Regions from separate parts of the Pseudarthrobacter sp. W1I19 genome, predicted to be linked through region 2. Evidence: predicted binding sites of a transcription regulator. Region 2 holds the regulator's gene; the other holds the start of a gene.
The links. Region 2 encodes HrcA, which represses chaperone genes, less so after heat shock. Its sites were predicted from a motif close to TTNGCACTCGNNNNNNNCGAGTGCNAA; they were not measured.
Positions count from the first base shown of each region.

Region 1 (19,649 bases), 1.3 Mb from region 2:
ACCAGTTCCGCGCCCTGGTCGCCGAGAAGCTGGGGGCCTTGGGTGTGCAGCTCGACGCCGGACTGAACGCTGAGCGGTCCAAGGAACCGCGCGTGATTTCCACGCCGCAGTCCGGCCTCCCCGTCCTGGTGGTGCCCACGGACGAGGAACGGGCCATCGCGGAGGCGACGGCCGCCGTCGTGGGATCTGGGTCCACCCAGTAGCCCATGCCGCACATCACCCTGCCGATCCGTACGGAGCGGCTCATCCTGCGCCGCTTTGAGGGCCGGGACCTTGACGACTTCCACGCCTACCATTCGCTGCCCGAAACCGCCCGGTTCCTGCCCGGCCCGGCCAAGACGTACACGGAGTCCATGGAGCGGGTGGGCCGGTATGCCAACTTCGTCTTCGAAAAGGAGGGGGACTGGGTGGCGCTGGCCATCGAGGCCTGCGGTGAGCCCGGGCTTCAGGGCGAGGTGGTGCTGAAGTGGCTGCCCGGGAATGGCCAGGGTGAAGTGGGCTGGAGCCTGGCGCCGGGTGCCAGGGGCAAAGGCTACGCCACGGAAGCTGCTGAGGCGATGCTTCGGCTGGGTTTCGAGGAGCTGGGCATGCACCGGATCGAGGCGCGGCTGGATGAGCTCAACACAGCCTCCGCAGAACTCTGCCGGCGGTTGGGCATGCGGCAGGAAGCGCGGCACGTGGACAAGTGGCACTACAAAGGCCAGTGGGCCACCGAGCTGGTCTACGCGGTCCTCGCTGACGAGTGGCGTGTGACCCGGTCCCTCAAGCGGCTGCAGCAAAAGACTGGTGGTTGAGCCTGTCGAAACCCCGCTTGGTTTCGACAGGCTCAACCACTGGGTCCGGGCTCAACCACCGGCTTTCGTGGGAGCGCCTAGGCCCGCCCTTTGAGGATCATGTTCCAGTACACCTGCGGGAAGATGTCCCGGTCCACCACCCAGGACAGCCTGCTCTCGTTCCAGGTGGGGATCCGGGGGACGGTGGGCATGGGCCGGTAGCGGTCGTCGAACTCGGCGAACACCACCGTGTTCCGGGAGACCGTGAAGGGGCACACCGAGTAGCCGTTGTATTTGGCCGGCAGCGGCTTGCCTTTCCGGGCAGCCACCAGGTTCTTGGCCAGCACCTTGGTTTGTTTGCGCAGTGCCCCGCCGGACTTGGAGTTGGTGGTCCCGGCAGCGTCGCCCAGGGACCAGACGTTCGCAAACCGGATGTGCCGCAGGGTCTGCCGGTCCACCTCTACAAAACCGCCGGCGTCACCGGGAGAGGGCAGTGCTGTTGCCTTGAGCCAGTCCGGCGCTGACTGCGGCGGGACACCGTTGAGGACGTCGTAGTGCAGGTTCTCCTCACCCCCGGACTCGATGTTGCGGATGGTAGCCAGCTGCCCCGTCGGGTCCACTGACACCAGTTCGCTGTTGGTCCGCAGTTCGATGCCGTACTCGGCGATCTTGCGGTCCAGCTCCCGGTCCACCTCCGGCACCCCGAATACCGTGGGATAGGGCTGGACCATCACCACCCGGATCCGGTCCAGCACGCCCTGCGCCTTCCAGTAGTCGCAGGCCAGGTACATGGGCTTCTGCGCCGCGCCGCCGCACTTGATGGGGCCGGCAGGCATGGTAAAGAGGGCGGTGCCGGATTCCAGCCCGCTCAGCAGGGTCCACGCCTTGGGTGCCAGCTCGAACTCGTAGTGCGAGGCGCCGTGTGGTGAATGGACGGCTTCGGCAAGGCCGGGCACTGCTTCCCAGTCATACTGCAGGCCCGGGCACACCACCAGCTGCCCGTACGCCACGGTGGCACCAGACTGAAGGGTCACGGTGTTCGAGTCCGTGTCCACGCCGGCAGCGGCGTCCCGGATCCAGGTGACGCCCTCCGGAATCAGCTGTTCCTGGGGCCGGATTGCCTCCTTGGCCGAGGCCCTGCCCCCGGCGATGTGCGAGAACAGGGGCTGGTAGAGATGGTGGTCCCGGGGTTCGACGATGGCCACGTCTTTGACGCCGTACCGCTCCAGCCGGGCGGCGAGGGAGATGCCCGCGTTGCCGCCGCCGATGATGACAACCTCGTGCTGGGCCGCCACCGGACTACTTCTTCTCGGTCAGGGCCGAGGCTTTGTGGGCCGCGCGTGCTCCGGTCTTCGCGGACTCCACCACATACTGGGGCTCGTCCTCACTGGCACGGTGGGTATGGCCGTCCAGCTCGAAGTCGCTGGTTTTCTTCTCGACGATCCTGCCGTGCGTCTTGCCCTGCGGCGTATTCCATTCCACGGAGGTTCCCTTGCTCAAAGACATCTGCTCTCCTAGCTGGGGTTTGCGGTCGGCTGGGGTTCCACGGCGGGGGCCGTGCCCCCAGTATCCGCCGTTGGGACCGGCGTCTCAACGGGGATGTACGACGGCGGTGCGTCACCAGGGGCGGGCTGAATCGCAGGGACGGTGGGAACGGCAGTCCCTGCCGGCGCGGGTGCTTCGGCCCCCGTGCCTGAGCCGGGAGCGGACGGCCCCGGTGCGGGAAGTCCGGGTTCGCCCGGCGTGGTTGCCGCTGGCGTTCCGCCCGGCGTGCCCGTGGACGCGGATGTTCCGGACGATGGATTGTTCGCGGCGCCTGCGTCGGCCCTGATAATGGCCGTGATCTGCTCCTTGTAGGCTGCGAGCCGGCCCTGGATGTCCGAGAGCGGCACGTTCCGGATGTTCCGGCCGTACTCTGCGATCTCGGCCCAGAGCGCCTGGAGCGATGCCATGCTGTCGTCCGTCAGCGGCCCGTCCAGGGTGAGGACCAGTTGGCTGGCGAGGGCGTAGGTGAGGCATTCAAAGCAGTTGTAGTTTGCAACCGCGGACAGGTTCTCGGGCACGATGACGTCCGCCTGCCCAACAATGAGGACCACCTGGAATCCCACTGCCACGGCCGCGCAGCCTGCGCAGCTGGCAAAGGCGTAGGCCTCATTCCGGGTATCCACGGGTTCGCCGTCCTCGGCCCATACCAGCGCAAAGGCCACACTGTAGGTCACGGAACCATCGGTGGTGTTCACCGCCAGCGCCTGGTTGCCGCCCTCGCGGGGAGCCGCGGGCCGGTCGAACGGGAACACCCACGACGGCGCGGCCAAGTTGCCGGATCCAGCCGCGGAACCAGCCGGCGAACCAGCTGACGAACCAGCAGTGGAACCCTGAACGGGAACCAGCACCATGGCCAGTTGCGGGTTCTCCCGGGTTGGCGTCGCGGCTCCTGCCGGCCAGAGCGCAACCGTCCTGCCGCTGCCGCCCTCACGAAGGGCCGTGCCCGCCATGGGCAGGATGGACGCGGAGGCATCAGCCAGCGTGCCGCGTTCATAGGGCTGGACCGGACGGTACGTCCCGCCGTCGGGCCACCAAGCCCAGGCCAGCCCGGCCAGCAATGCTGCCACGGCACCCATGGCAGCGGTGCGCTGCACAAACCTGCCGCGTGTCTTCTGCCAGAGCCCGGTGACCAGCTGCCGCAGGAGACGGAACAGAATGTAGAGCATGCCCACCGTGGGCAGGGCAACGGCGGCGATGGCCAGGGCGCGCACGGCAGCGCCGGCAAGGTCGCCGTCGGAAAGGCTCTGGTTGAGCATCGCCTGCTGTTTGGCGCCGCTGCCCCAGGCGGTGGCGAGCAGCCGCGGGAGCGAGACCACCATCATGGCCAGGCTGAAGATCAGCAGTGGCACGGTGACCAGCACCCACAGCGTCACCACGGCACGCGCCCAGGGCTTGAGGACTTTGTTTTCCGGCCGGCCCCACCGCCACGGGAGCAGGCCGAGCAGGACCGGCTTGATGCGCTGGAAGAGGTCCGGGACTCCGGTGGCATCTGCCAGGATGTGGTAGCCGTCGAACCGGACCAGCGGCAGCAGCTGCCGGACCATCTGCAGGATTTGCGTGACCACCACCAGCAGCAGCGCGTCGAAGCCGGTGGCCCACCACAGCGCCATGATGGCCACCGCAACGATGGCGTTGAAATACAGTCCGCCCAGGTCCGTGCGGAGCCTGCCGCCGCGGCCCAGCCGGTATGAATCGGTGACGTCCGTGAAGAACGCCGGCCAGATCAGGTAAAGACCGGTCCCCATGGCGCCGGGGGTGGCGCCGCCTTTGCGCGCGGCGGCTGCGTGCCCGAATTCGTGGAAGCCGGCGGACAGGATGGTGACGGCAAGGATCAGCAGGAGCAGGACAGGGTTGTCGAACGCCTGGTGGGTCGCCGAGCCCAGCCCCTTCACCATCAGCACCCACCAGCACGAGGCGAGGAACGCCGCCGTCACTCCCACCACAATCAGCGGGTGGAAGAGGACGGCGAAGGGCGCGGTGATCCTGCGGGTGCGTTCCGGGTCTGTCACTGTGTAACGGAAACGCATGCCGAGCAGGGGGTCGGCCTTGCGCACCTCGGGTTGTGTCCCGTCTGCCAGCCGGAGCAGGCCAAGCGGCAGCAGTTGGGAATCCATCAGCGTGCGCACGTTATTGGCGCTGATCAGTCTTCCTGACGCCGCACTGGCATGCTCCGCGATGTCCTCCACGGTCCGGCTGCCGTCCACCGCCTCCAGCACCGCGAACAGCAGCGGCGTCAGCTGGAGGGTCTGGCCATCCCCGCGGCGGACCAGCGAAGGGGGTTCCCGGTAGCCGGATCCCTGGGACCGTCCGATGAGCTGGACGCCATCGGCCCGGGCAGGGACCGGCAGTTGGTGCCCGGCCAGGGGCGCAGCAGACGACGGCGGGCCGGCCTGGGGGCGCGGCCCACCGGTGGTGTGGGTCATCTGTGTTTACTGTTCGAGGTCGGACTGCTGGTCTGCAGTGGCGTTGGCTGCGCCCTCGATGTGCTGCGTGATCAGTGCGTCCTGGTCCGCCACGGCATAGGCCTGGCTGCCGATCGATCCGATGTTGGCCGCGACGGCTGCGTCGATCGGTGCGGCCACATTGGCGTTGGCTGCCACGGCTCCGTTGATCGGCGCGGCGATGTCCGCGTCGGCCGCCAGGTCCACATTGACGTTGAGCAGGTCCCCGTCGAGCGCTGCGGCGGGATCCACCGGCACAGCGCCAACATCGGGCAGGGCTTCGCCCAGGCCGCCGTCGGCTGCTGTACCGGTGCCATCCGTGCCGGTGGTGGTGCCCGCGGTACCTGTCGTGCCGTCGTCGATGGTGTCGTTGCCCTGGTCAATGACGCTGTCCTGCGTGGACTCGGCGTTGGCGTCGGCCACGATGCCCTGATCAATCATGACCCCCTGGTCCGCCAGCGCCTGCGCCTCGGAGCCGAAGGAGAGGATATTGGCCGAGGCGGCCGCGTCGATGGGGGCCGCCACGTTGGCGTTGGCCGCAACGGCAAGGTCGATGGGCGCTGCCGCGTCGATACCCAGATCCAGGTCCGCATTCAGGTCAAGGACAGAGGCCACTTCCTTGTCCGGCAAAGCCGTGGCCTGCTCTGCGATCAGTTCGTCGTTGGTCAAGGGACGCATTTCCTGTTCCATGCTCACTCAAAACCTCCACATGCGGCGCCGGTTAACCTGCCCCCAGCGGGCAGCCGGCGCCAGACAATAGTAAGCATGATTACCTTCTTTGGGTACCGGGCAGCGGCGGCCAGCGTCATATTGCTGCTGTTCAAGCCGTCTGCAGGCATCAGGGCAGGCCTCCGGGGTAGGGCGGCCTGCCCCTCCCGAAGGCATTGACAGTGGCGGACGGCGGGTCCACTCTGGCGCTGTGCCTGCCATTGTGCCGGCAAAGCCGTGCCGGCATCAGGTGCCTTTCAAAGGAGACTGCAGTGCCTGTTGTAGAAGAAAGTGTTGTCATCGCCCGGCCGCCGCAGGAGGTTTTCGAGTTTCTGTCCAGATTCGAAAACATCGCCGTCTACGATTCCTCCGTCACCTCGTCCGGACAGGTCGGGGACGGTCCTGTCGGGATGGGTTCCCGGGGGCGCGGAACCAGCAAAATCATGGGGCAGCAGTTCGACTGGGTTGTGGAAGTTACCGAGTTCGATCCGCCCCGGCGCATGGTGTCCCGTTCGGTCGAGGGCAAGCTGGACTTCACCGTGACGTTCACGCTCGAACCGGCCGACGGCGGTACGCGCGTCACCCAGAGAATCGACGCCGCGTCCGGCCTGGGCGGGGTCTTTGGCAAGCTGGCGGACGCGCTGGTGGCACGGGCGCAGGGGAGGACGGTCCGGGCCAATCTCGAGACCCTGGCCGAGTGGCTGGCGGAGCACCCGCAGGGCTGAAGCGACTGCCGTGCGTGGGGCAAAAGGCAGGCGTCGACGGCGGGGCGCGCCCGCCGTCGTACGCCTACTTCAGCCCGGCGCCGAGGAGCAATTCGGTGGCCCCGAGGGAATCGGCGATGAAGGCGTAGTCCCAGGCCCGTTCGCGCCACTGGACATAGCGGCCGGACGCGCCGCCATGGCCGCCGTCCATCTCGATCTTCATCACGATCGGCTGGCCCGCGGTGGTCTTGTTCCGCAACTCCTGCACCCACTTGGCGGGCTCCACATAGAGGACCCGGGTGTCATTGAAAGACGTTACGGCAGCGATCTTCGGGTATGCCGTCCGGTGCACGTTCTCGTAAGGGGTGTAGGACTTCATGTAGGCGTAGACCTCGGGGTCCGTGATGGGGTTGCCCCATTCCTCCCATTCGAGAGCGGACAGCGGCAGGTCCGGGTCCAGGATGCTGGTCAGCGGGTCCACGAACGGCACCTGCGCCACAATGGCCGCGTACTTTTCCGGGGCCATATTGGCCACCGCACCCATGAGCAGGCCGCCGGCAGAGCCGCCCAGGGCCGCGATGCGGGACGGGTCCACCCAGCCGGAGCCGGCCAGCCAGTCGGTGGCGTCAATGAAGTCGGTGAAGGTGTTCTTTTTGGTGAGCTTCTTGCCATCCTCGTACCAGTGCCGGCCCAGTTCGCCGCCGCCGCGGATATGGGCGATGACGAACACCACGCCGCGGTCCAGCAGGGACAGGCGCGCAATGCCGAAGCCTGGATCCATGCTCAGCTCATAGGAGCCGTAGCCGTACACCAGCCCGGCCGCCGTCGAATCCTGCTTGATGGCCTTGTGCCGCAGCACCGAGAGCGGGATGCGGGTCCCGTCCGCCGCCGTCGCCCATTCGCGCGTGGCCACGTAGTCGCTGCCGTCATAACCGCCCAGCACCGGGCTTTCCTTCCGCAGCAGCAACTCGCCGGCGGGCTGTTCAGGGGTGGGCAGCACGAAGTCGTAAACCCGCGACGGCGTGAAGTAGGACGTGTAGCCCAGCCGGATCACGGGGGCTTCGTAGTCCGAACCTCCCACTCCTGCCGTGTACAGCTCTTCATCGAAGGCCGGCTCCACCGGCGGCTCCTGCGCGGCGGTGCCCAGCCCGGCCAGGCCGATCACCTGGACGCGCTCGATGGTGTCCTTGCGGATGGACACCATCAGGTGGGTGGAGGTGACGCCCGCGCCGTTGACGCGCACGTCGTCGGAATGTTCGACGACGGTGGCCCACTGCTGCTCGGCCAGCGGCTTCTCCAGCTCGGCCGGGTCCGCCAGGGAGACCATCGAGTTGACGGCGCTGCGGTTGTGGGTCAGCAGGATCTTTTCCGTCTTTTCACCGTCCGGCCCGGGCAGCAGGAACGGTTCGGCTTCATACAGCACCCGCTCGTTGCGGGAAATCACGGTGGTGAGTTCCTGGGCCGGGTCGTCGAAGCGGAGCAGGCGGGTTTCGCTGTACTCGGAGCAGCCGATGCCCAGCACCAGGTAACGCCGGTCCGCGGAGAGCTCGAAGCCCAGCCACATGGCGGCGTCGTCCTCCTGGTAGATCACCACGTCTTCCTCAACCGGGGTGCCCAGCGTGTGGGCCTTGACCTGGTAGGGGCGCCAGGACGCGTCCACCACCGTGTAGAAGATGCGGGTGCCGTCAGGGGAGAAGGAAACGCCGTAGAAGATGTTCTCGATGACGTCCGGCAGGAGCTCGCCGGTGCGGAGGTCCTTGATGCGCAGGGTGAAGCGTTCGTCGCCGCTGTTGTCCACGGCATAGGCGTACAGGGTCCCGTCCACCGTCACAGCGGTGCCGCCTATTGAGAAGAAGGCTTTGCCCTCCGCTTCGACGTTGCCGTCAAGCAGGACTTCCTCGCCAGGGATCTCGACGCCGGGCTCCACCCGGGGCGGCGTCCAGTCCCGGACGGGATTGCCGGTGTCTTCCGCCTTGACCCGGCATTGGATGCCGTACTCCTTGCCCTCCACCGATCGGCTGAAGTACCACCAGCCATCCTTGCGGTGCGGGACCGACAAGTCCGTCTCCTGCGTGCGGCCCTTGATCTCCTGGAAGATGGCCTCGCGCAGCGGCTCCTGGTGCGCGGTGACCGCTTCCTGGTAGGCATTCTCCGCCTTCAGGTGCTCCACGACCTCGGCGGATTCCTTGTCCCGCAGCCACTCGTAGTTGTCCACAAAGGTGTCCCCGTGGTGCTTGCGTTCGATGGGAACCTTCTTGGCAACCGGGGGAGCTGGCGTGGCGGTGGTGCTGGCGGAATCCTGCAGCGGAGTCTGGGTCATGGTTTCAATATATAGACCCGCCCCGACAATGAACCGGCCGTTCGCTACCGGACGATAACGCCCCATCACCTCCCGCAGAAATCCAGGTGATGCCCTATCACTTTTGGTCCCCAACCGGCCGCCTTGGGGACCAAAAGTGATAGGGCATCGGGGTGATGGTGGCCTAGTGGGGTTCCGGCCGCAGGCGTATCCTGTTCACGCTAAGGCACATCCGCCCAGCGTGAGAGGGGAAGCATATGACCATCCCGCCAGTGCACGAGCCCGAACCGTTCCCGCCGGAACCAGGCCCGGACCAGCCTGATCCCACCCAGCCCGGCTATCCCGGTCCGCAGCCGCCCAATCCCTTCCCGACGCCGGAACCTCCCGGGCCGCTGCCAGTGCCGGATCCGGGGCCCGCACCGCTGCGCCCGGACCCCACCCGGAGCTGACCAGCCAAAACACCCACAAGAAGGGGCCCTCTGCACAGCGCGGGAGGCCCCTTCGCCGCGCCTGGGCGGCCCCGCAAAAACAAGAAAAATTCGTCCCCGAACCGCTTGCAGACCTACCGTCCGAGTGGTAAAAAATCTATATCAGCCAATACAGATTGGCTGGTACCAAAACCAATGTTGGACCGTCTCTTACGAGGAGGGAAGCCATGTTGATGCGAACCGATCCGTTCCGCGAGCTGGACAGGCTGGCCCAGCAGGTCCTCGGCACGGCAGCGCGTCCGGCAGCGATGCCCATGGACGCTTGGCGCGAGGACCAGGAATTCGTCGTCGCCTTTGATCTGCCCGGCGTCGCACTGGATTCGGTGGATCTGGATGTGGAACGGAATGTCCTGACGGTGCGGGCCGAGCGTCCGGACCCCGCGGGCAAGGACACCGAGTTGATCGCCTCCGAGCGGCCGCGCGGCGTGTTCAGCCGCCAGCTGATCCTCGGGGACACCCTGGATACCGATAACGTCAAGGCAAGCTACGACGCCGGTGTCCTGACGCTGCGGATTCCTGTCGCCGAAAAGGCCAAGCCGCGCAAGATCGAAATTGAAACGAAGGGGGCGAAGCAGGAAATTTCCGCCTAGTCTCAACAGGATCGGGACGTCGGGTATTCATTTATTGCTGACTGCCTCTTGGGCGGATCGCTAGTATGCACGCCACAGCGCTTAAAGCGCATCGGCAGCCTACGCCTGAACCTCCCGATACGGTGGCCCCCGGTTTCGGCCGGGGGTCATCCCATGCCCGGGCTTCACTTTCCTCCAACGCTGGGTCAGGTCCGGCCCAATAACGCGGCAACGGCCCAATAACGCGGCAACATTGGGCGCAAAGTGACCCGTGTTGCTTCAGGGCGCTTAGGTGTTCAGCTCCAGCATCAGGGCGGGCAGTTCGTCGGCCAGTTCACGGGCGAGGAATCCGAGGGGGCCCATCCTGCTGGCGAGCCGGTCCGCTGCGGCAGCATGGAGATGCGTCCCCCAGCAGGCAGCCTGTGCGCTGGTTGTTCCGCGTGCGCGCAGTCCCGCAATCGCTCCGGCCAGCACATCGCCGCTTCCGGACGTTCCCAGCCCGCCGTAGCCCGTGGTCATCAGCCACAGCTCGGCTTCCTCCCCGGCGCCACCGCCCGACGGCCGGGCTATGAAGCCCTGGCAGCTCACCACCGCCTGGAATTTGTCCGCAATCGCCGCCACGTCCGCCGCGAGGTCATCCACCTCGCGCTCCAGCAGGATGGCCGCCTCCTTGGGATTCGGCGTGAGGATCAGCCGCCCCTTCCACGGTTCCAGCTGGTCGCCCAGCTTCAGCAGGCCGCCCAGGGCGTAAGCGTCGAGTACGACGGCGGGACCCCCGCCCGCGGTCCCCTCACCGGAGTCTGTCTCAGCTGAGCCCGCCTCCTCTGTGCCTGAGCTGCCGGTCCGGGTCTCCCTCTCCAGCAGGCCCCGCAAAAGCTCCTCGGCAAGATCCGGATCGTCGAGGCCCGGGCCCACCAGGATGGCATCGGCACGGTCGAGGTAGGTCGAGATCTGGTCCAGCCCTTCGCCTGTCAGCGACCCCTCATCAGTTTCGGGAAGGCCTATCGCTCCACATTCGGGCAGCGCCACAGCAACCTGCACGGCCACCGACTCTGCAACGGCGAGGCTCAGCTTCCCCGCGCCGGCCCGCAGCGCAGCAGTACCGGCCAGCAGCGCCGCACCCGGCGTGGCCCGCGCTCCGCCGATCACCAGGACGGAACCGCGTGAATACTTGTCCTCGCCCGGCGCCGGCAGCGGCCACTCACGCAGCAGTGAGGGCGTCACCAGGGTAGGGGAGTTGGCCTCACTTCGGGTGGACACTGGCATCTCCGGCATGCTCGGTGACGGTGACACCCTGCTCCGTCAGGTGGTCCGCCACGTTGAAGCTCTCCAACGTCCAGGGTCCTTCGCCGGACGGCCGCACATACCGGGTGAGGGAGGCATTGAGGACGGAGGTGCTGGCCGCCAGATCCAGGATTTCCTCCTCGTTCATTCCCTCCAGGACATACCGGAAAAGCAGGATCACGGCGTCGTGGCAGACCAGCATTACCCGGTGCCCGGTGCTGAGGTTGTTCAGCTCGTCAAGAACGGACCGCAGCCGCAGGGCAACGTCGGCCCAGGACTCCCCGCCCGGCGGCCGGTAGTACAGCTTGCCCAGCCACTCCCGGCGTTCGGCCTCCTCAGGGAAACGCTTCTCCACCCCCAGCCGCGTCAGCCGGTCCAGGATGCCCAGTTCGCGGTCCCGCAACCGCTCATCGGTGCGGACCTTCACCGGCCATCCGGCGGTTTCCACCGCGATCTCGGCGGTCTGCCTCGCCCGGGCGTAGGGGGATGAGACCACGGCATCGGGCCGGAGGTCCTCGGCGATGCGGGCCAGCGCCGCGCCCAAGGCTTTGGCCTGCTCCTGGCCGGTCCCGGACAGGTTCACGTCCGCGTCCCGGGCGGGCACCTCGATGACCTCGGCCCCGGCCAGCCGCGCGTCAGTGGCTGCCACGTTTCCTTCGCTCTCACCGTGGCGGACCAGGAGCAGTTCCACGGCTCCGGCCTCCTGGACAGCCTCCGTCAGTCCGTCCTCTTTCACAAGAAATCACTCCGTCCGCCTGGCTTGCCGAATGCAGGAACACTACCAGCGGCGTACCCACGGGCAGCGAACCTAAACCAGGCGGCGGAAGGGGAGGAGTGTTTGCCACCAAAATGCGCGGTCAGATACCGCCCGATATTCACGGAATGTTGGGCTGGAAGTGATCCCGCGTTGCTTGTCACCAAGGGGACAGTCCCTGACCCAGTGAGCCCGGCGATCAGCTCGCCGGCCGGAAGCCGGCCAGCTCCTATTCCACGGCGAACTCGGCGATCCTGCCCTCCCACAGCGCCGCGCCCACCGCGTTGATGCCGCCGTAATCGGGAAACAGCACTGACTGGGCCCCCACGAAGCCGGCCCCGGCCGTGGGCAGAGTCATGGTGCGGATCGCATTCGCGTCCAGGTTGCGCAGGCTGTAGGCGAGGATGGCAGCCTGCACCGGGTCAAAGCCTTTGTTCACCGTCAGGCAGCAGGACGCGAAGTCCACCAGCCCCCGTACTGCCGTTACATCGTTCAGGGCGCCATTGGCAGTGAGGCGGGCGAGGATGGCCCGGAGCAGGGTCCGCTGGTTGCGCACCCGCTGGAAATCGCCGTCGGAAAACGCGTAGCGCTCGCGGGAAAACTCAAGCGCCGCCTGCCCGTCCAGGTGGTTCACGCCGGGGGTGAAGACGTGCCCGGTGTCATGGGTGGACTGGAACGGGACGGGTACGTCCACGTCGATTCCGCCCAACCCGTCAACGAGGATCTTGAAACCGCCGAAGTCCACCATCAGGGTCTGGTCGATGGTGATACCCAGCAACGACTGGACCGCGGCGGTCTGCATGTCGATGCCGCCATACTGCAGGCCGGCGTTGACTTTGGAACCGCCCAGGCCCGGGATGTCCACCCACAAGTCGCGGTTGATGGAGATCATGTACAGGTTTCGCCGGTCGGCCGGGACGTGGACCACCATCAGGACGTCGGCGCGCTGGTCCATGGGTTCACCGGTGGCCGCCGTGTGAGCCGCGGCGTCGTGGGCGTTGCCGCGCATGTCACTGCCAATCACCAGCACGTTCATGGCCGCAGCAGGAAGCTCCGGAATAGGGGGTGGCGGCGGGGCGGCCGGGGCAGGCGGGGGTGTTTCGGAGGGAGTCTCAGCGGGAGTATCGATGGGACTGGCGGATGGGGAAGCGGTTTGTGCTGCTGCGGGCTGCGCCGCCGTCCCTCCGCGGCTGAGGTTGACGATCGCGACGACGGCAACCGCCACCAGTGCCAGGGCCAGCAGGGCGGCGATCCAGCGCCGCCGGCCATGCGCAACCCAGCCCAGGCCGTGCGGATGGGACCCGGAAGGGGTGGCGCCGGAGGGCTCAGAACCGCCTGGCATGCTCATTGTGCCTCACCTCATTGTGCGTTTGGTGGGATCAGTGTCCGCCCGCGAGGGCTCCGCTGGCTACATACGTGTCCAAACTGTCACCTGCCAGGGCCTGCAGATGCTCTTCACCGTCCAGGGGTCCGGCAGCAGTTGTACGGATGGCGCCCGCCGGGTTCGCCGGAACGGTGCGGGTTCGCCGGAACGGTGCGGGTTCGCCGGAACGCTACAGCGTCGGCGCACCGTTCCAGCGAACGGGGGCATTAAGGCGTGCGTGGCGCAGGATGGACACGATCGCAGGCGCGAGCTCGTCCTCCATCTGCCGGTACACCTCCGGAGCCCGGCGGTACGGGTCGATGATGTCGTTCTCGGCCGAGTCCGCGGGCAGTGACAAGTGGCGCACAGCTGCCGCCCGCGCAGGCAAGCCGCGCCAGAAGGCGACGTTGGCAGCGAGGGGATCGCCGTCGTCGTACGTTCCCTCAAGTGCGTTGCCGGCGGCCTCGGCGCGCTGGTCCAGGACGTCAAGCATGCGGGCGAACTCGCGGATGGTGAAGGTGCGCTTCAGGAGGGAAGCGTCCAGCTGCAGGACTTCACCGCGGTGCCCTGAGGTCATGGTCAGCACCAGGTCCACCCCGCGAAGGATCTTGGGCGTCAGCTGGCGGGCCGCGAACTGCTCCGGGTCCCCGCCGAAGGTGCGGATGATGTCGGCCGAGATGGGCTGGATGGGGTCGCCCACCATGGCCCGGGTCCCGGCACTGCGCACCTCGAAACCGCCCGGCAGCACCTGGTTCAGCCCCGCCTGCAGCAACCGCTCGGCCACCGGAGAGCGGCAGATGTTGCCCGTGCAGACAGTCAGGATTCTTACTGGTGCGGGTGAGTCCAAGGGAGATTCTCTTTCCAGCCGGTGCCTCCGTGCTTTTCAACTTAACATGCATCAGCCCGACGCCGGCCGCCCCACCCCGCACGCCCGCTCACTTTTGGCCGCTTCCCAACCGACGCCCCATCACCTTTCGCAGGTTTCCCGGCAACGCTCTATCACCCGAGGGCAAGGAAGCACGATGATATGACTGTGGACAGCCAGATCAAACGGGATTGCGTTATTGCCGGCGGCGGCCCAGGGGGCATGGTGCTGGGGTACCTGCTTGCCCGGCAAGGGCTGCGGGTGACGGTCCTGGAAAAACACGGCGACTTCCTGCGCGACTTCCGCGGCGACACCGTGCATCCCTCCACCGTGACCCTGCTGGGCGAACTCGGGCTCCGCGGCAAATTCCTGGAACTGCCACTGAGCAAATTGTCCACCCTGGACATCGTGATTGATGGCCAGCGGATCACCACGGCCGATTTCAGTACCCTCCCGGCGCCGGACAACTTCCTGGTCCTCGCGCCCCAGTGGGACTTCCTGAACTTCCTTGCCCGCGAGGCGCACGCGTTCCCCAACTTCGAGCTGCGGATGCTCACCGAGGCCACCGGACTCATCATCGAAGAGGGCCAGGTGCGCGGGGTCCGGGCTCTCGCGTCCGACGGCGGCCTGGAGATCCGTGCCACCCTCACCGTCGCTGCCGACGGACGGGAATCGGCCTTGCGTCACGCTGCCGGATTGATTCCCGACGACTTCGGCGTGCCCATCGATGTGCTCTGGTTCAACCTGCCCAAGCCGCCGGATCCTCCGTCCCCGACGCTCGGATACATCTCCGCGCAAGGGCTGGTCCTCACGATTGACCGGGGCGACCGGTACCAGTCCGGGATGGTGATCCGCAAAGGAGGTTTTGACGAGCTCCGCGGAGCAAAGATCGACGTACTCCAGGCGCGGATCACCGGCGCGGCGCCGATCCTGCGCCCCGTCGTCGGCAACCTCACGGACTGGGACCAGGTGAAACTTCTGTCCGTCCAGATCAACCGGCTGCGGCGCTGGTACCGTCCCGGATTCATGGCCATCGGCGACGCGGCCCACGCGATGTCGCCGATGTTTGGCGTCGGCGTGAACTTCGCCATCCAGGACGCCGTGGCACTGGCCAACGCCATCGGGGAGGATCTTGCCGGTGGAACTGCTCCAGTCGGGAAACTCGCGGCCGTGCAGCGGCGGCGGGAGATGCCGGTGAAGATCATGCAGCAGCTCCAGCGCAACGGACACCGGGTGCTCCTCAGGGCTACCAATGGGAACCGCATCGCACCCCGATGGTTCGTGATGTTCCTGCGGGCCGCCTCGCCGCTGTTGCGCCGGATCACCGCCAGGTTTGTTGGGATAGGAATCCGCCCCGAGCATGTCAAACACCGCGGCGCCTGACCCCGTCCTTGCGGTGCCCCCATTGGGAGCGCTCGCTCACTTAACGCGGTTTGGCGGCCAACGCTCTCTCACTTTCCTAAAGAAAGTGAGAGCGTTGGCCGATTGGTTGCCGTAAGTGAGAGAGCGTCAGAGCGCGGCCAGGAGCTTCTTCATCTCGGCGATCTCCGCTTCCTGAGCAGTGATAATCTCGCGGGCCAGCTGGATGGCAGCGGGGTACTTGCCCCCGGCGATTTCGTCCTTGGCCATCTCGATGGCTCCTTCATGGTGACCGGTCATCTGCTCCATAAAGAGCCTGGCGGCCTCGGTTCCCTGGGCGGCCTTGAGTTTACTGAGGCCCTCCGCGTCCACCATTCCTGACATGCCGTGCCCGGAATGGTCAGAGGCCATCGTGGGGACATTCCAGCCCTTGAGCCACCCGGTCATGGTCTCGATTTCCGGTGCCTGGGCGTCCTTGATCCTGGTGGCCAGCGCGGTGACGTCGGCGGGCACGTCCGGCTTGGCCAGGACCATCCCGCTCATCTCCACCGCCTGGGCATGATGCGGAATCATCATCTGGGCGAATGTGGTGTCGGCCTGGTTATGGTCGGCGTTGGCGTCCGGCATCATGCTGGACGTCGGACTCGAACTCGAACCGGCGTGGGTGGAGTGCATGCCGCCGGAGGTTCCGGAATCGGCCGCGCACCCGGCAAGGCCCAGCGAGGCTGCCAGGGCGGCCGCAGCGGAGAGTGTTTTGATCGTGGTTTTCATGGAAGGTGTCCTTCAGGAAAGTAGTTGAACGGGGGCCAGGGGTGGCGTGCGGAAGTGCACTGCACCGTCCTGTTTTACGTTCGGCTGATGGACAGTTCGCATGGTGTGGGACTTGCCGGAATGTAGGAGTAGCCTGCTGCCGGACTGACACCTGCGGCGTGGCCGGGTTCCACGGCAGCAGGCCCATCGGCCGGAAAGACAGTCAGTGATGCGGTGTTGGCCAGGAGGACACACATCGGTCCCGCATCCTGCATCTCGGGGCAGGAACCAAAGCAGGTTTCCGTCGCCAGGCTTGGCGGCGTGGCGTGCCCCCTGTGGGCGGACCCGTGCATATCGGCGGCGGGGGAGGAATCCGTGGCCTGGAGCACCACGTGGGATGTGTGCGCCGAGTGGTCGGCCGTCATCACGTGCATCCCGAGTATCCCGGCCATGACGCCCAGCACAATGGCCATCAGCGCCGCGACGCCGAGGAGGGACGCCAGGCGACGAATGGCTGCAGTCATGGACAATTCCTCCTTTCCGCGATGGTCGGGTCGGCCAAAAGTGGACGGGCGTCGTTCTAACGTACCTCCGCAGGGTTCAGTTTCAGGCGCCGCAGCAGCTGGGCGTTCAACGCCACCACAATAGTGGAAACGGACATCAGCACGGCCCCCGCGGCAGGGGAGAGAACCACCCCGGCGAAGGCCAGGACGCCAGCGGCCAGCGGCACGGACAGGATGTTGTAGCCCGTGGCCCACACCAGGTTCTGCCACATCTTGCGGTAGCTCGCCCGGGACAGGTCCACCATGGACAGCACGGCGCGCGGATCGTTCCCGGCCAGCACCACCCCGGCCGATTCCATGGCCACGTCCGTCCCCGCTCCGATCGCGATGCCCACCTCGGCGCGGGCCAGCGCGGGTGAATCGTTGACGCCGTCGCCCACCATGGCCACCTTGAGGCCCCGCGACTGCAGCTCGGCCACCTTCTTGTCCTTGTCCGCGGGCAGGACCTCGGCAAACACCTCGTCGATGTCCAGGTCTGCCGCAACAGCCCGCGCCACCTGCTGCGCGTCGCCGGTGATCATGGCCACCTTGACGCCGCGCTGCTGCAGTGCGCGCACGGCCTGCCGCGACTCTGCCCGCACCGCATCCTCGAGGCTGACCGCCCCAAGGACGCTCCCGCCGTCGTCAATCACGTGCAGGACGGCCGCGCCGCGGTCCATCCAGCCGCGCGTCGTGGCCGCCAGGGAAGGAGGTACGACGGCGCCCAGCTCGCGCAGGAGCGCGGGCCCCCCTACGTGCACCGTGCGGCCGTCCACGGAGGCCCGGACGCCGCGGCCGGTAAGCGATACGAAGCCGGCGACGGCAGGCAGTGCCAGGTTCCGCTCCCGGGCTGCACGGACGATGGCCCGCGCTACGGGATGCTCGCTGTCTGACTCGACGGCGGCGGCCAATGCCAGCAGCTCATCGGCCTCCACGCCCTGGGCGGCGGCCACTTCTTTCAGCTCCGGCTCGCCGGTGGTGAGGGTGCCGGTCTTGTCGAAGAGGACAACATCGATGGTGCGCATCCGCTCCAGTGCCATCCGGTTCTTGATCAGGACGCCGGCGCGGGCAGCCTGCTCGGTGGAGATGGCGATGACCAGCGGAATGGCCAGGCCCAGGGCGTGCGGGCAGGCGATCACCAGCACGGTCATGGTCCGGGTGACGGCCTCCGGGATGCTGCCCAGCAGCGTCCACACGATGAACGTGATGACGCCGGCGCCCGCAGCGAAGTAGAACAGGAAGGCCGCGGCGCGGTCGGCCAGGGCCTGGGCCCGCGACGAGGAAGCCTGTGCTTCGGCCACCAGCCGCTGGATGCCGGCCAGTGCGGTGTCCTCGCCCACGGCGTCCACGCGGACGCGGACACTCGAGTCCGTGGCAACGGTCCCGGCCACCACGGCGTCCCCGGGGCCGCGGGGCACGGTCTTGGATTCACCGGTGATCATGGATTCGTCGAATTCAGCCTGGCCTTGGACCACCGTGCCGTCGGCCGGCATCCGGGCGCCGGAGCGGACCAGCACAAGGTCTGCGGGGCGGAGTTCGGAGACGGGCACGGTTTCGGTGCCGCTGTCCGTGATGCGTTCGGCTTCATCGGGCAGCAGGGCAGCCAGCGCATCCAGGGCGCCCTGCGCCGAACCGAGGGCCCGCATCTCGATCCAGTGGCCCAGCAGCATGATAGCCACCAGCAGCGCGAGTTCCCACCAGAAGTCCAGGTCGAAGCCGCCCAGACCAAGGCTGGTGACCCAGGACGCGGCGAATGCCACGGTGATGGCCATGCCGATCAGCAGCATCATGCCGGGCCGGCGGTCCTTCAGCTCCTGCAGCCCGCCCTTGAGGAACGGCTGGCCGCCGTAGAGGAAAATCACTGTTCCCAGGACCGGCGGGATCCAGGCGGAGCCGGGGAACATCGGGGCCATGTAGCCCAGGATGTGGCCCACCATGGGGCTGAAATAGACCACGGGGATGGAGAGTGCCAGGGTCAGCCAGAACCTGTTCTTGAACATGGCTGTGCTGTGTCCGGCATGCTGTCCGTGGGTGTGGACCGTGTGGTCGTCGTCGTGGCCGGCGTGGGGTTGGTGGTGCTCGTGCCCGTGCCCGTGCCCGTCCCCGTGCTCGTGCCCGTGCCCGGCAGCAGCCGCGGCAGGGGCTGACGCACGCTCCGCCTCGGTGAGGGTGGGGCTGGCCGGGGTGGCGTCGTCGTGATGGTGCCTGTGGTCCTGCATCTGTTCCTCCTTGGAGGACGTTTCAGCCGCTGCTCCGGGAGGCAGATGATGGAGCGTTGCGGCAATTCGTGCGGAAGGTGGTGGGGCGTCGCCGGGATCAGCGCGAAAGGTGATGGGGCGTCGCTGGGTTGAACGGCTGTGAAAGCGGGTGCGGTGCACCGGCCGGGACATACCACTTCACTGACAACACTGGAAAATATACCCCCTGGGGGTATCAGCGTCAAGGGCTGAGACTGAACCTGCGCCTCGTCCCCTCGAAATCGAAAACGCGTCCCGGCCTACCCCAGGTGGGCGTTCACGGCCATACTTGTGTCAATGGCAATGGTGCCTGCCCATGCTGGGCGGCTGGGTGAAGGACCGGAGGTGGCTCCATGGGCGAGCTGAGCGGCCCCTACACGTACTCGAGCGCTTTGGGTGACAACCCGTGCGTGGCGGGGACATTTCACGTGGACATGGATACCTGGAAGCTCCGGTGGTCGGACGGCATGTTCCTGCTGCACGGATACGAACGCGGCGAAGTGGTGCCCACCGTGGACCTGCTGTTCTCGCACAAGCACCCGGAGGACAGATCCCGCTGCGAAGAGATTGTGGCCCAGGTTGCCGGCACTGGAGGGTACTTCTGCATGTACCACCGGATCATCGACTCCCGCGGCCGGACACGTCGGGTGCTTACGTCCGGTGAGGCCATAGTGGACGACGCCGGTACGGTCACCGCCCTGGAAGGCGTCATGATCGACCTCACCTCCACACTCCAGCGCGAGACCGAGGAGACTGCCCGGGAAGCGGTGGCCGGGGCCACATCCACCCGGAGCGTGATCGACCAGGCCCGGGGCATCCTGATGGGCCAGCTTAAAATGGGTTCGGAGGACGCCTTCAAGGTGCTCGTCAGCACCAGCAGCCATCGCAACGTCAAGCTGGTGGTGGTGGCCGCCGAACTGGTGCGGCTGGCGAATTCCCAGGCGGCGGGCGGGTACCTCGACGCCGCA
Region 1 covers NZ_JAUSZR010000001.1:745,798-765,446, forward strand. The annotation lists gene QF038_RS03465 (acetate kinase) at 1-203, shown strand, start outside; gene QF038_RS03470 (GNAT family N-acetyltransferase) at 207-794, shown strand; gene QF038_RS03475 (NAD(P)/FAD-dependent oxidoreductase) at 872-2,068, opposite strand; gene QF038_RS03480 (DUF2945 domain-containing protein) at 2,073-2,279, opposite strand; gene QF038_RS03485 (M50 family metallopeptidase) at 2,288-4,741, opposite strand; gene QF038_RS03490 (peptidoglycan-binding protein) at 4,748-5,449, opposite strand; gene QF038_RS03495 (SRPBCC family protein) at 5,740-6,192, shown strand; gene QF038_RS03500 (S9 family peptidase) at 6,257-8,491, opposite strand; gene QF038_RS03505 (hypothetical protein) at 8,728-8,919, shown strand; gene QF038_RS03510 (Hsp20/alpha crystallin family protein) at 9,126-9,548, shown strand; gene QF038_RS03515 (NAD(P)H-hydrate dehydratase) at 9,816-10,793, opposite strand; gene QF038_RS03520 (histidine phosphatase family protein) at 10,771-11,547, opposite strand; gene QF038_RS03525 (LCP family protein) at 11,795-12,913, opposite strand; gene QF038_RS03530 (low molecular weight phosphatase family protein) at 13,119-13,775, opposite strand; gene QF038_RS03535 (FAD-dependent oxidoreductase) at 13,956-15,176, shown strand; gene QF038_RS03540 (DUF305 domain-containing protein) at 15,303-15,923, opposite strand; gene QF038_RS03545 (DUF6153 family protein) at 15,998-16,426, opposite strand; gene QF038_RS03550 (heavy metal translocating P-type ATPase) at 16,483-18,663, opposite strand; gene QF038_RS03555 (PAS and ANTAR domain-containing protein) at 19,035-19,649, shown strand, end outside.
Region 1: QF038_RS03510 (Hsp20/alpha crystallin family protein) is a predicted target of HrcA. The motif match lies at 9,024-9,050, and genes of this name have one in related genera.

Region 2 (9,758 bases):
GCTGGACAAGATCGTCCGCGACCTGCCCGCCCCGGAGGGCGACGCAAATGCTCCTGCCCGCGCCATGATCTTCGACTCCGTCTATGACACCTACCGCGGTGTGGTCACCTACGTGCGCGTTGTGGATGGCATGCTGCACCCGCGCGAACGCATCCAGATGATGTCCACACGGGCCACGCACGAACTCCTCGAGATCGGGGTAAGCTCCCCGGAGCCCACCCCCTCCAAGGGCCTGGGCGTTGGCGAAGTGGGCTACCTCATCACGGGCGTTAAGGATGTCCGGCTGTCCAAGGTCGGTGATACCGTCACCAACCTTGCCAAACCGGCTGCTGACTCGCTGCCCGGCTATGCCGATGCCAAGCCGATGGTCTTCTCCGGACTGTATCCCCTGGACGGCACTGACTACCCGGTGCTTCGCGATGCACTGGAGAAGCTGATGCTCAACGACGCCGCGCTGGTATATGAGCCGGAAACGTCCGCTGCACTGGGCTTCGGGTTCCGCGTGGGCTTCCTCGGACTGCTCCACCTGGAAATCACGCGTGAACGGCTCGAACGCGAATACAACCTGGACCTCATCTCCACCGCACCCAACGTGGAATACGAAGTAACGCTGGAAGACAAAAAGGTGGTCCACGTGACCAACCCCAGCGAGTACCCTTCCGGCAAAATCTCCGAGGTCCGCGAGCCGATGGTGTCCGCCACCATCCTGGCACCGAACGAATTCGTCGGCGCCATTATGGAACTGTGCCAGAGCCGCCGCGGTGTTATGGGCGGCATGGACTACCTGTCCGAGGACAGGGTGGAAATCCGGTACCGCCTGCCGCTGGCCGAGATCGTCTTCGACTTCTTCGACATCCTGAAGTCCAAGACCCGCGGCTACGGCTCGCTGGACTGGAAGGCCGACGGCGACCAGGTGGCCGACCTCGTCAAGGTGGACATCATGCTCCAAGGCGAGCAGGTGGATGCTTTCTCCGCAATCACCCACCGCGACAAGGCGTACTCCTACGGCGTCATGATGACCACCAAGCTGCGCGAGCTCATTCCGCGCCAGCAGTTCGAGGTGCCCATCCAGGCTGCCATCGGCTCCAGGATCATCGCCCGCGAAAGCATCCGCGCCATCCGCAAGGACGTCCTGGCCAAATGCTACGGCGGCGACATCTCCCGCAAGCGCAAGCTGCTGGAGAAGCAGAAGGAAGGCAAGAAGCGCATGAAGATGGTGGGCCGCGTGGAGGTCCCCCAGGAAGCGTTCATTGCCGCCCTCACCACCGACGAGTCCAAGGACAAGGCCAAGAAGTAGTGAACACCGCGTCCGGCAACACCGGAGGCCACCGCAATGCCTAGTACTCTTCCCCTCGGCGACCCGGCGCCGTCGGACGGCCTGCTGCCTGCCCAGGCAGCGGACGGCGCGGCGGAGCGGGCGTTCGGGCTGTACGTCCACATACCGTTCTGTGCCGTGCGCTGCGGCTATTGCGACTTCAACACCTACACCGCAACGGAACTGGGCGGCGGCGCCTCTCAGGATGCCTACGCCCAGACTGCCGCCTCGGAGGTGACGCTGGCAGCGAAGGTCCTCCCGGCGTCGGGCCTTCCTCCCCGAAAACTGAGCACGGTGTTCTTCGGCGGCGGCACGCCCACGCTGCTGCCCGCCGCAGACCTGGCCCTGATCCTCCGCCGGGCCATCGACCAGTGGGGCATCGAAGATGGCGCCGAGGTCACCACGGAGGCCAATCCCGATTCGGTGACGCCGGAATCCCTCGCGGTCCTGAAAGAGGCCGGGTTCACCAGGGTCTCCTTCGGTATGCAGTCCGCCGTGCCGCACGTCCTGAAAGTCCTGGACCGGACGCACACCCCAAGCCGCGTTCCAGAGGTGGTCCGCTGGGCACGGGAAGCGGGACTGTCGGTCAGCCTGGACCTGATTTACGGGACGCCGGGGGAGTCGCTCGCTGACTGGCGCCACTCGCTGGAAACCGCGCTGTCCTACGAGCCCGACCACATCAGCGCCTATGCGCTGATTATTGAGGACGGCACCAAGCTTGCCGCCCAGATCCGCCGTGGTGAAGTTCCCGGTATTGACGACGACGATCACGCCGACAAGTACGAGCTGGCCGATCAGCTGATCACCGAAGCCGGCCTGGGCTGGTACGAGGTCAGCAACTGGGCCCGAACGCCGGATCAGGCCTGCCGCCACAATCTCGCCTACTGGCGCGGGGATGACTGGTGGGGGATCGGGCCCGGTGCGCACTCGCACGTGGGCGGCGTCCGCTGGTGGAACGTCAAACACCCCACAGCCTATGCAGGCCGGCTGGCCCAGGGCCTCTCGCCGGCCGCCGGCCGGGAAACGCTTGACCCGGAAACCCGGAACGTGGAGCGGGTGATGCTTGAGGCACGGCTGCAGTCAGGCCTGGCTGTCTCGGCCCTCGGTGCCGACGGCAGGCACGAAGTGGCCGGCCTGATCGCGGACGGCCTGGTGGAGCCGGCGGCAGCCTTCCGGGGCCGGCTGGTCCTCACGCTCAAGGGCAGGCTGCTTGCCGATGCGGTGGTGCGCCGGGTTCTCCCGGACTAACCCCCGGGCCCAGCCTGGTCGAGGCTGCGTGCCGGTGGTTGGGCCCACGCTGGCAGGGGTCCCTGGCCGAAGCGAAGCGAGGCTGCGTGCCGGTGGTTGGGCCCACGCTGGCAGGGGTCCCTGGCCGAAGCGAAGCGAGGCTGCGTGCCGGTGGTTGGGCCCACGCTGGCAGGGTTCCCTGGCCGAAGCGAAGCAAGGCTGCGTGCCGGTGGTTGGGCCCACGCTGGCAGGGTTCCCTGGCCGAAGCGAAGCAAGGCTGCGTGCCGGTGGTTGGGCCCACGCTGGCAGGGTTCCCTGGCCGAAGCGAAGCGAGGCTAGGGTGCCAGTGGGGACTACTTGATCCAGCGGAGGTTGTACTGGTAGCGGTGCGGCTGGCCGCGGTTCACGTGGATTCCGGCCGCCACCGAGAAGCATGTCAGGGCAATCCAGATCAGGGTTGCGATGACGGCGAAGATGTTGCCCACAACCGGCACAAACACCAGGATGTTGGCAACCACGGCGGCAATGGTTGGGGGCAGGCTGAAGTTCAGCGCCTCCTTGGACTCCTGCGCGGTGAAAGGGCCCCGGTCACGGAAGATCAGGTAGATCAGGAGTGCAGGGACGCAGCCCAGGATCCCGCCGAAGTGCGAGAGCGTAGCCCACTGCCTGTCTTCGCTGGCCGTCAGGGGCAGCGCATTCGCGGGGACGCCATGGTACTCCGAACGGCCCTGGCCGCCCTGGCTGTCCCTGTGATCTTGTGCGTTTTCCGCCACAGTCTGTTCCTTCGAAAGTGCAATGCTGCTGAGTAAGAATGCCAATATCTGCTGAGGCACTGCCAGAAGCAGACACCGCGGTACCAAGAATACTTGGTGAAGCCGCCCCCGCCGACGTCCGCCCGTTGGATCCTGTCAGCTCAGGGGACAGTGAGGAAGTCGATCACTTCCTCCACCCTGCCCAGCAGGGATGCTTCCAGATCCGCGTAGGTGCGCACGGCGCCCAGCAGTTTCTGCCAGCCCAGCCCGATGTCTTCCTTGGTGGCGTGCGGCCAGCCGAATGCCTTGAGGATACCGGTCTTCCAGTCCTGCCCGCGCGGCACTTCAGGCCACTTCCCAATGCCCAGGACGGCCGGACGGATCGCCTGCCAGACGTCGACGTAGGGGTGGCCAACAATGAGGACGTTTCCCGCGGCGCCGGGGGAGGCCATCACGGCGTCCGCGATGCGCGACTCCTTCGAATCGGGCACCAAATGGTCCACAAGCACGCCCAGGCGCCGTCCGGGACCGGGCCTGAAACCGGCAACGGCCGCCGCCAGGTCATCAATGCCGTGCAGGGGTTCGACGACGATGCCCTCCACCCGAAGGTCGTCGCCCCATACCTTCTCCACCAGTTCGGCGTCGTGCTTTCCTTCCACCCAGATGCGGCTCGCCTTGGCCACCTGTGCCCGTTGGCCCGCCACCCGCACCGAACCGGATGCCGTCCTCCCGCCGGCCGGGCCGCCGGTCTGGGCTTGCTTGGGCGCCGGTGGCATCAGCCGGATGGCCTGGCCTTCCAGGAGGAAACCGAAACCCAGCCGGAAGGACCTGGACTTGCCCCGGCGGTCCTCCAGGGCCACCACGTGCATGCCGCCTGATTTTTCCACCCGCGTCACTGCGCCAACCCAGCCGGACTGGACTTCCTCCAGGACCATTCCGCGCTCCACCGGCACTTCGGGCAGTTGCGAGCGTGCGGGCGCCGTCAGGTCCTGGGCTCCCCAGTTCTGGTATTGCATGGATGAACTCCGCTTCGTGCTGGATCCGGACCCGGAATTTCGCCCGGAGCGGTACCAATGCTAACAACGGGGCGAGTCATAATAGACTGTTAGCACTTAGGCATGTCGAGTGCTAACCCCTGTGAGGTACGGTGCGGGCGGAACGGCTGCCCTGATCCCTGGATGGAGGTGGAGTGTGAGCGAACCGCGCAAGCTTGAAGTACTGCGGGCCATCGTGGAGGACTATGTCCACTCGCGCGAGCCCGTCGGGTCCAAGGCCCTGGTGGAACGGCACCATCTTGGTGTCTCCAGCGCCACCATTCGCAATGATATGGCTGCACTTGAGGACGAAGGGCTGATCACCGCCCCGCACACGAGCGCAGGCCGCATTCCCACGGACAAGGGCTACCGGCTCTTTGTGGACCAGATTTCCGCGGTCAAGCCGCTGTCCCAGGCCGAACGCCGGGCCATCCAGTCCCTGCTGGAAGGGGCAGACGACCTCGACGACGTCCTGGAGCGCACCGTCCGGTTGCTGTCCCAGCTGACCAACCAGGTGGCAGTGGTCCAGTATCCGCACCTCAACCGCGCCCTGGTCCGGCATATCGAATTCGTCCTCCTGGCACCGCGGAAGGTGCTGGTGGTGCTGATCGCCAACAGCGGCAAGGTGGAGCAGCGTGTCATCGACGTCGGGCAGGACCTCGGCGACGACGTCCTCGGTGCCTTACGCACGCACTTCCTGGCTTCCCTCGGCGGGACTGCCCTGAGCCAGCTGACGCAGTCGCTGCCCACAGTAGTGTCCGGCGTCGCCCCCGCACAGCGGCAGGCAGCCCAGGCATTGGCGCACGGACTGGAAGCCCTGGCCCACAGCAGCCGTGAGGACCGCATGGTGATGGCCGGGACAGCCAACCTTGCCCGTTCCAACGTGGATTTTCCGCTCAGCATCGGCCCCGTGCTGGAGGCGCTGGAGGAACAGGTGGTGATGCTGCGGCTCCTGAGCGAGATGGCGCAGGACCACCGTGGGGTGGCCGTCAGCATCGGCCGCGAGAACCCGTACGACGGTCTGGCCGAGGCATCGGTGGTGGCCACCGGTTACGGGCCGGACAGCGTCGCGAAGATTGGCATCCTGGGCCCCACGAGGATGGACTACCCCACCACCATGGCCGCGGTCAGGGCCGTCGCCCGGTACCTGTCACGGATTTTGGGTCCCTGACCCGCCCCGTCCGGCGACCAGGCACGAACAGTAGCGCCCGCAGTACAGCTGCAGGCAAAACAACAAGGAAGAGATACGAACTTTGAGCAGCCACTACGAAGTCCTTGGAGTCTCACCGGATGCAACCGGGGAAGAGATCAAGAAGGCCTACCGCAAGCTGGCCCGCACCCTTCACCCGGACGTTAACCCCGGTGAAGATGTAGCAGACCGCTTCAAGGCCGTGACCCACGCCTACGAAGTTCTCTCCGATCCCCAGAAGCGCCGGGTGTACGACACCACCGGCAACGAGAACGGTACGGACAACGGGTTCGGCGGCGGAGCGTACGCCGGCCAGGGCTTCGCCTTCCAGGACATCTTCGATACGTTCTTTGGCGCCGGCGGTTCCTCCGGGCCTGCATCGCGTGTCCGGCGCGGCCAGGACGCCCTCATCAGCGTCCGGATCGAACTTCGCGACGCCGTTTTCGGCGTCAACAGGAAGCTCGAAGTGGATACGGCAGTGGTCTGCCCAACTTGCGAAGGCTCGTGCTGCAGGCCGGGCACCCACCCCGAGCGCTGCGACATCTGCGGCGGCAGCGGCCAGGTCCAGCGGGCGGTCCGGTCCATCCTGGGCCAGGTCATGACCGCCGCCCCGTGCGGCACCTGCGAAGGCTTCGGCACCGTCATCAAGGACCCCTGCAACGAGTGCAGCGGGCAGGGCCGCATCCGCAGCCGGCGTTCGCTGACCATCAAGGTTCCCGCCGGCGTTGCCACGGGCACCCGCATCCAGCTCTCCGGCCAGGGCGAGGCCGGTCCTGCCGGCGGCCCCGCCGGAGACCTGTACGTTGAAATCCGGGTCAACAACGATGCCACCTATGTCCGGGAGGGCGACGACCTGCACGCCACCCTGAACATCCCCATGACCGCAGCCGCGCTGGGAACAGACGTCACCCTGGAAACCTTCGACGGTCCCCAGGAGATCGATGTCAAGGCAGGAACGCAGTCCGGGGAAATCATCACCTTGCGCGGGCTGGGTGTGACCCACCTGCGCGGTTACGGCCGTGGTGACTTGAAGGTCCATCTGCAGGTGGAGACGCCGGCGAAGCTGGACGCGGCGCAGGAGGACCTGCTGCGCCAGCTCGCCAGGTTGCGCGGCGAGCAGATCACGGAGGGCAAGCTGGCCGCCAGCGGCGGTATGTTCGCCAAGCTCCGGGACCGGTTCGGTAACCTGTAGCGGTGAGCAACCCCGTCTTTTTCACGGCGTCCGGGTCCTTGGACCAGATGGCACCCGAAGGACGTTTTGTCCTTGAGGGACCTGAGGCCCGGCACGCAGTGACCGTCAAACGGCTGGCTCCCGGCGAGCCCGTGGACATCGTGGACGGCGCCGGCACCCGAATGAGCGGGAAAGTGCTGGCAGCCTCCCCGTCCGGGCTCGAGGTCGAATGCACAGCCGTGGTGGTTGAGGAGCGGCCCGGCGTCAGGCTGGTGCTGGTCCAGGCCCTTGCCAAGGGCGACCGGGATGAGCTGGCCATCGAAACCGCCACCGAACTGGGGATCGACGCCGTTATACCGTGGCAGTCCGAAAGGTCCATCGTGCGCTGGAAGGGGGACCGGGCGGCCAAGGCCCATGCAAAGTGGCAGTCTGTAGTTACCGCGGCTGCCAAACAGGCCCGGCGGGCCTGGATCCCCGAGGTGCGTGCCGCCGTCGACACTGCCGGTCTCGCTGCTGCTGCCGGGGCGGCCGACCTCGCCGTTATCCTGCACGAGGACGCCGTGCGTCCACTGCGGGTGGTCCTGGAATCGTGGCTCTCGACTGATGCTGCAGAAGGGCCGCGGGAAATATTCCTGATTGTCGGCCCCGAAGGGGGCATCAGCCAGCGCGAGGTGACAAAACTGTGCGGCCAGGGAGCCGTGACTGCCCTGCTGGGACACCATGTGCTGCGCTCATCAACCGCCGGTCCGGCCGCCGTCGTGCTTGCCAGCGATGTCCTGGGCCGCTGGGCGGCGCCCGCAGCCTGAACGGCCACGGCTCACCGTACTTTGAATCCCCGGGTATCTTCGGTGCCGTTTTGCTGGCCATCGGGGTTGGACGTTTGCCCGACCCGGAGCTCGTAGTCGCCGGAGGGCAGGGTCAGGGCCAGCGTAAAGACTCCCGCCTGGGCAGGGTCCGCCGCGGCGGTTGTCTCGCCGGTCAGGAATGGTGTCTTGTTCCCGTTCTCCTCCAACCGTAGGATCTGCCAGCGGAGCTTGCCGCCCGCGGCCGTGCTCCGGCCGGTGATCTTGACGCTGCCGTCCGCCACCTCGACGTTTTCCTGCGGGTCGATGATCCACACCGGAGCCACGAGCCCGGCCGTGCGGGCCATGAGGGACCCCAGCTGCACGTGGTTGAACGCCACGTAATCTGTGTGCCCGTCCACCAGGATGCGCACGCGAATCTGCTGGCCGGAGTCAATCAGGCCGGAACTCGCCGCAGCCGCGGTGGCCGTATAGACCAGCTGCTGGATGGCCCGTGCCGCCATATCGGCGTCCAGGTTGCTGTTGAAGGCGTCCTCCGACACGTCAACGGTGATGACGTCCTTGCCGGAAATCGAGGTTGCCAGCTGTTTGGGGTTCTGCCACGGTGTGAAGAAATCCGGGTCCAGGGGCTTTTCGGACATCATGGCGCGCAGGGCCCGCGTCACGGGATTTTCCTGCTCGGGAACATCCCTGAACTCGCGGTACAGGAACACGTTGCTGTTGCTGCGGCCAATCCAGTAGACCGGCGCCTTGTTGGAGGACTGTGTTGTTTCCAGCGGCGCACTGGTGGACGGTGCGCCAGACACGCCGCCCGTGGCGGCGGGGCTGGAGGCAAGGGCGCCCGTGGGCGATGGCCCCGGTTCAGCGATACAGCCGGTGAGGACAGGGACGGCGGCAAGGAGCCCGGCAAGAACCATTGAACGGGCGCCGTTCAGTGATCTTCCGGCCCGGCGGGGCCCTGCGCTTTCCGGCAACGTGATTGCCTGTCCTTTCCTGGTTGGATTGGCTGATCCCCGGTCAGCCTGGATGCTTCCTTGGCACCCTGGATTTCCAGCATTACACAGCGCCGGCGGGCAAAAGCCGCCGGATGCGCCCAGCGGCGCAACTGCAACGTGAACGATATGAGGCCGATATGAAGTTGATACCTAATGACGGACGGCCGGAACCGGTATTGCTGCCATTGCCTGGCACCGGTCCTGGTATCGGGCCTGGGCTGCCCGCTGGCGTAAGATGGAAGGTACCGCTGAGACGCAACGGGGACAGCCCGCCGCCGATCAGCCAGCAGCTACTCTTACGAGATCGAGGGGATCACGGGCCCGCGGGCCAACACCATGACTGAATCAGCTAACGGAAAGCGCAGGCTTGTCACCGGCGAAGGCGCCGCAGGGGAATTTCCCCACACACTCCCTGGCGTCCGCACCGAAGTGGTCCTCTTCGACAGCTCAGACCAGATGGTTCAATCCCTCGGCAGCCATGATGAAGCGCTGCGGTTCATTGAAGAACAGTTCCCCGACGTGAACTTCCACGTCCGCGGCAACGAGCTTTCCATCAGCGGACCGGCTACGGACGTGCCACGGATCATGCGGCTCCTCCACGAGGTCCGGGGACTGGTGGCACGCGGAACCGTCATCAGCCCGGCAGTACTGCAGCAACTCGTAGCACTGCTCCGAACCCAGTCCTTGCAGAACCCGGTGGACGTGCTGACCCATGACATCCTGTCCAGCCGCGGCAAAACGATCCGCCCCAAGACGCTGAACCAAAAGAACTACGTTGACGCCATCGACGCCAACACCGTAATTTTCGGGATCGGTCCGGCCGGCACCGGCAAGACCTACCTCGCCATGGCCAAGGCCGTCCAGGCCCTGCAGCAAAAAGAGGTCAGCCGCATCATCCTGACCCGCCCCGCAGTGGAAGCAGGGGAGCGGCTTGGCTTCCTCCCCGGCACCTTGAGCGACAAAATCGATCCGTACCTGCGTCCGCTGTATGACGCCCTGCACGACATGATGGACCCGGAGTCGATTCCGAGGCTCATGGCAGCAGGAACCATTGAGGTGGCGCCACTGGCCTACATGCGCGGCCGCACCCTCAATGACGCCTTCATCATCCTCGACGAGGCCCAAAACACCACGCCGGAGCAGATGAAGATGTTCCTCACCAGGCTGGGATTCGGGTCCAAGATGGTGGTCACGGGCGATATCACCCAGGTGGACCTGCCGTTCGGCACGCGCTCCGGGCTGCGGATCGTGGAGGAAATCCTGCATGGCATT
Region 2 covers NZ_JAUSZR010000001.1:2,099,166-2,108,923, forward strand. The annotation lists gene lepA (translation elongation factor 4) at 1-1,297, shown strand, start outside; gene hemW (radical SAM family heme chaperone HemW) at 1,334-2,563, shown strand; gene QF038_RS09895 (DUF4870 domain-containing protein) at 2,896-3,315, opposite strand; gene QF038_RS09900 (DUF3097 domain-containing protein) at 3,456-4,310, opposite strand; gene hrcA (heat-inducible transcriptional repressor HrcA) at 4,486-5,499, shown strand; gene dnaJ (molecular chaperone DnaJ) at 5,582-6,709, shown strand; gene QF038_RS09915 (16S rRNA (uracil(1498)-N(3))-methyltransferase) at 6,712-7,494, shown strand; gene QF038_RS09920 (GerMN domain-containing protein) at 7,506-8,408, opposite strand; gene QF038_RS09925 (PhoH family protein) at 8,823-9,758, shown strand, end outside.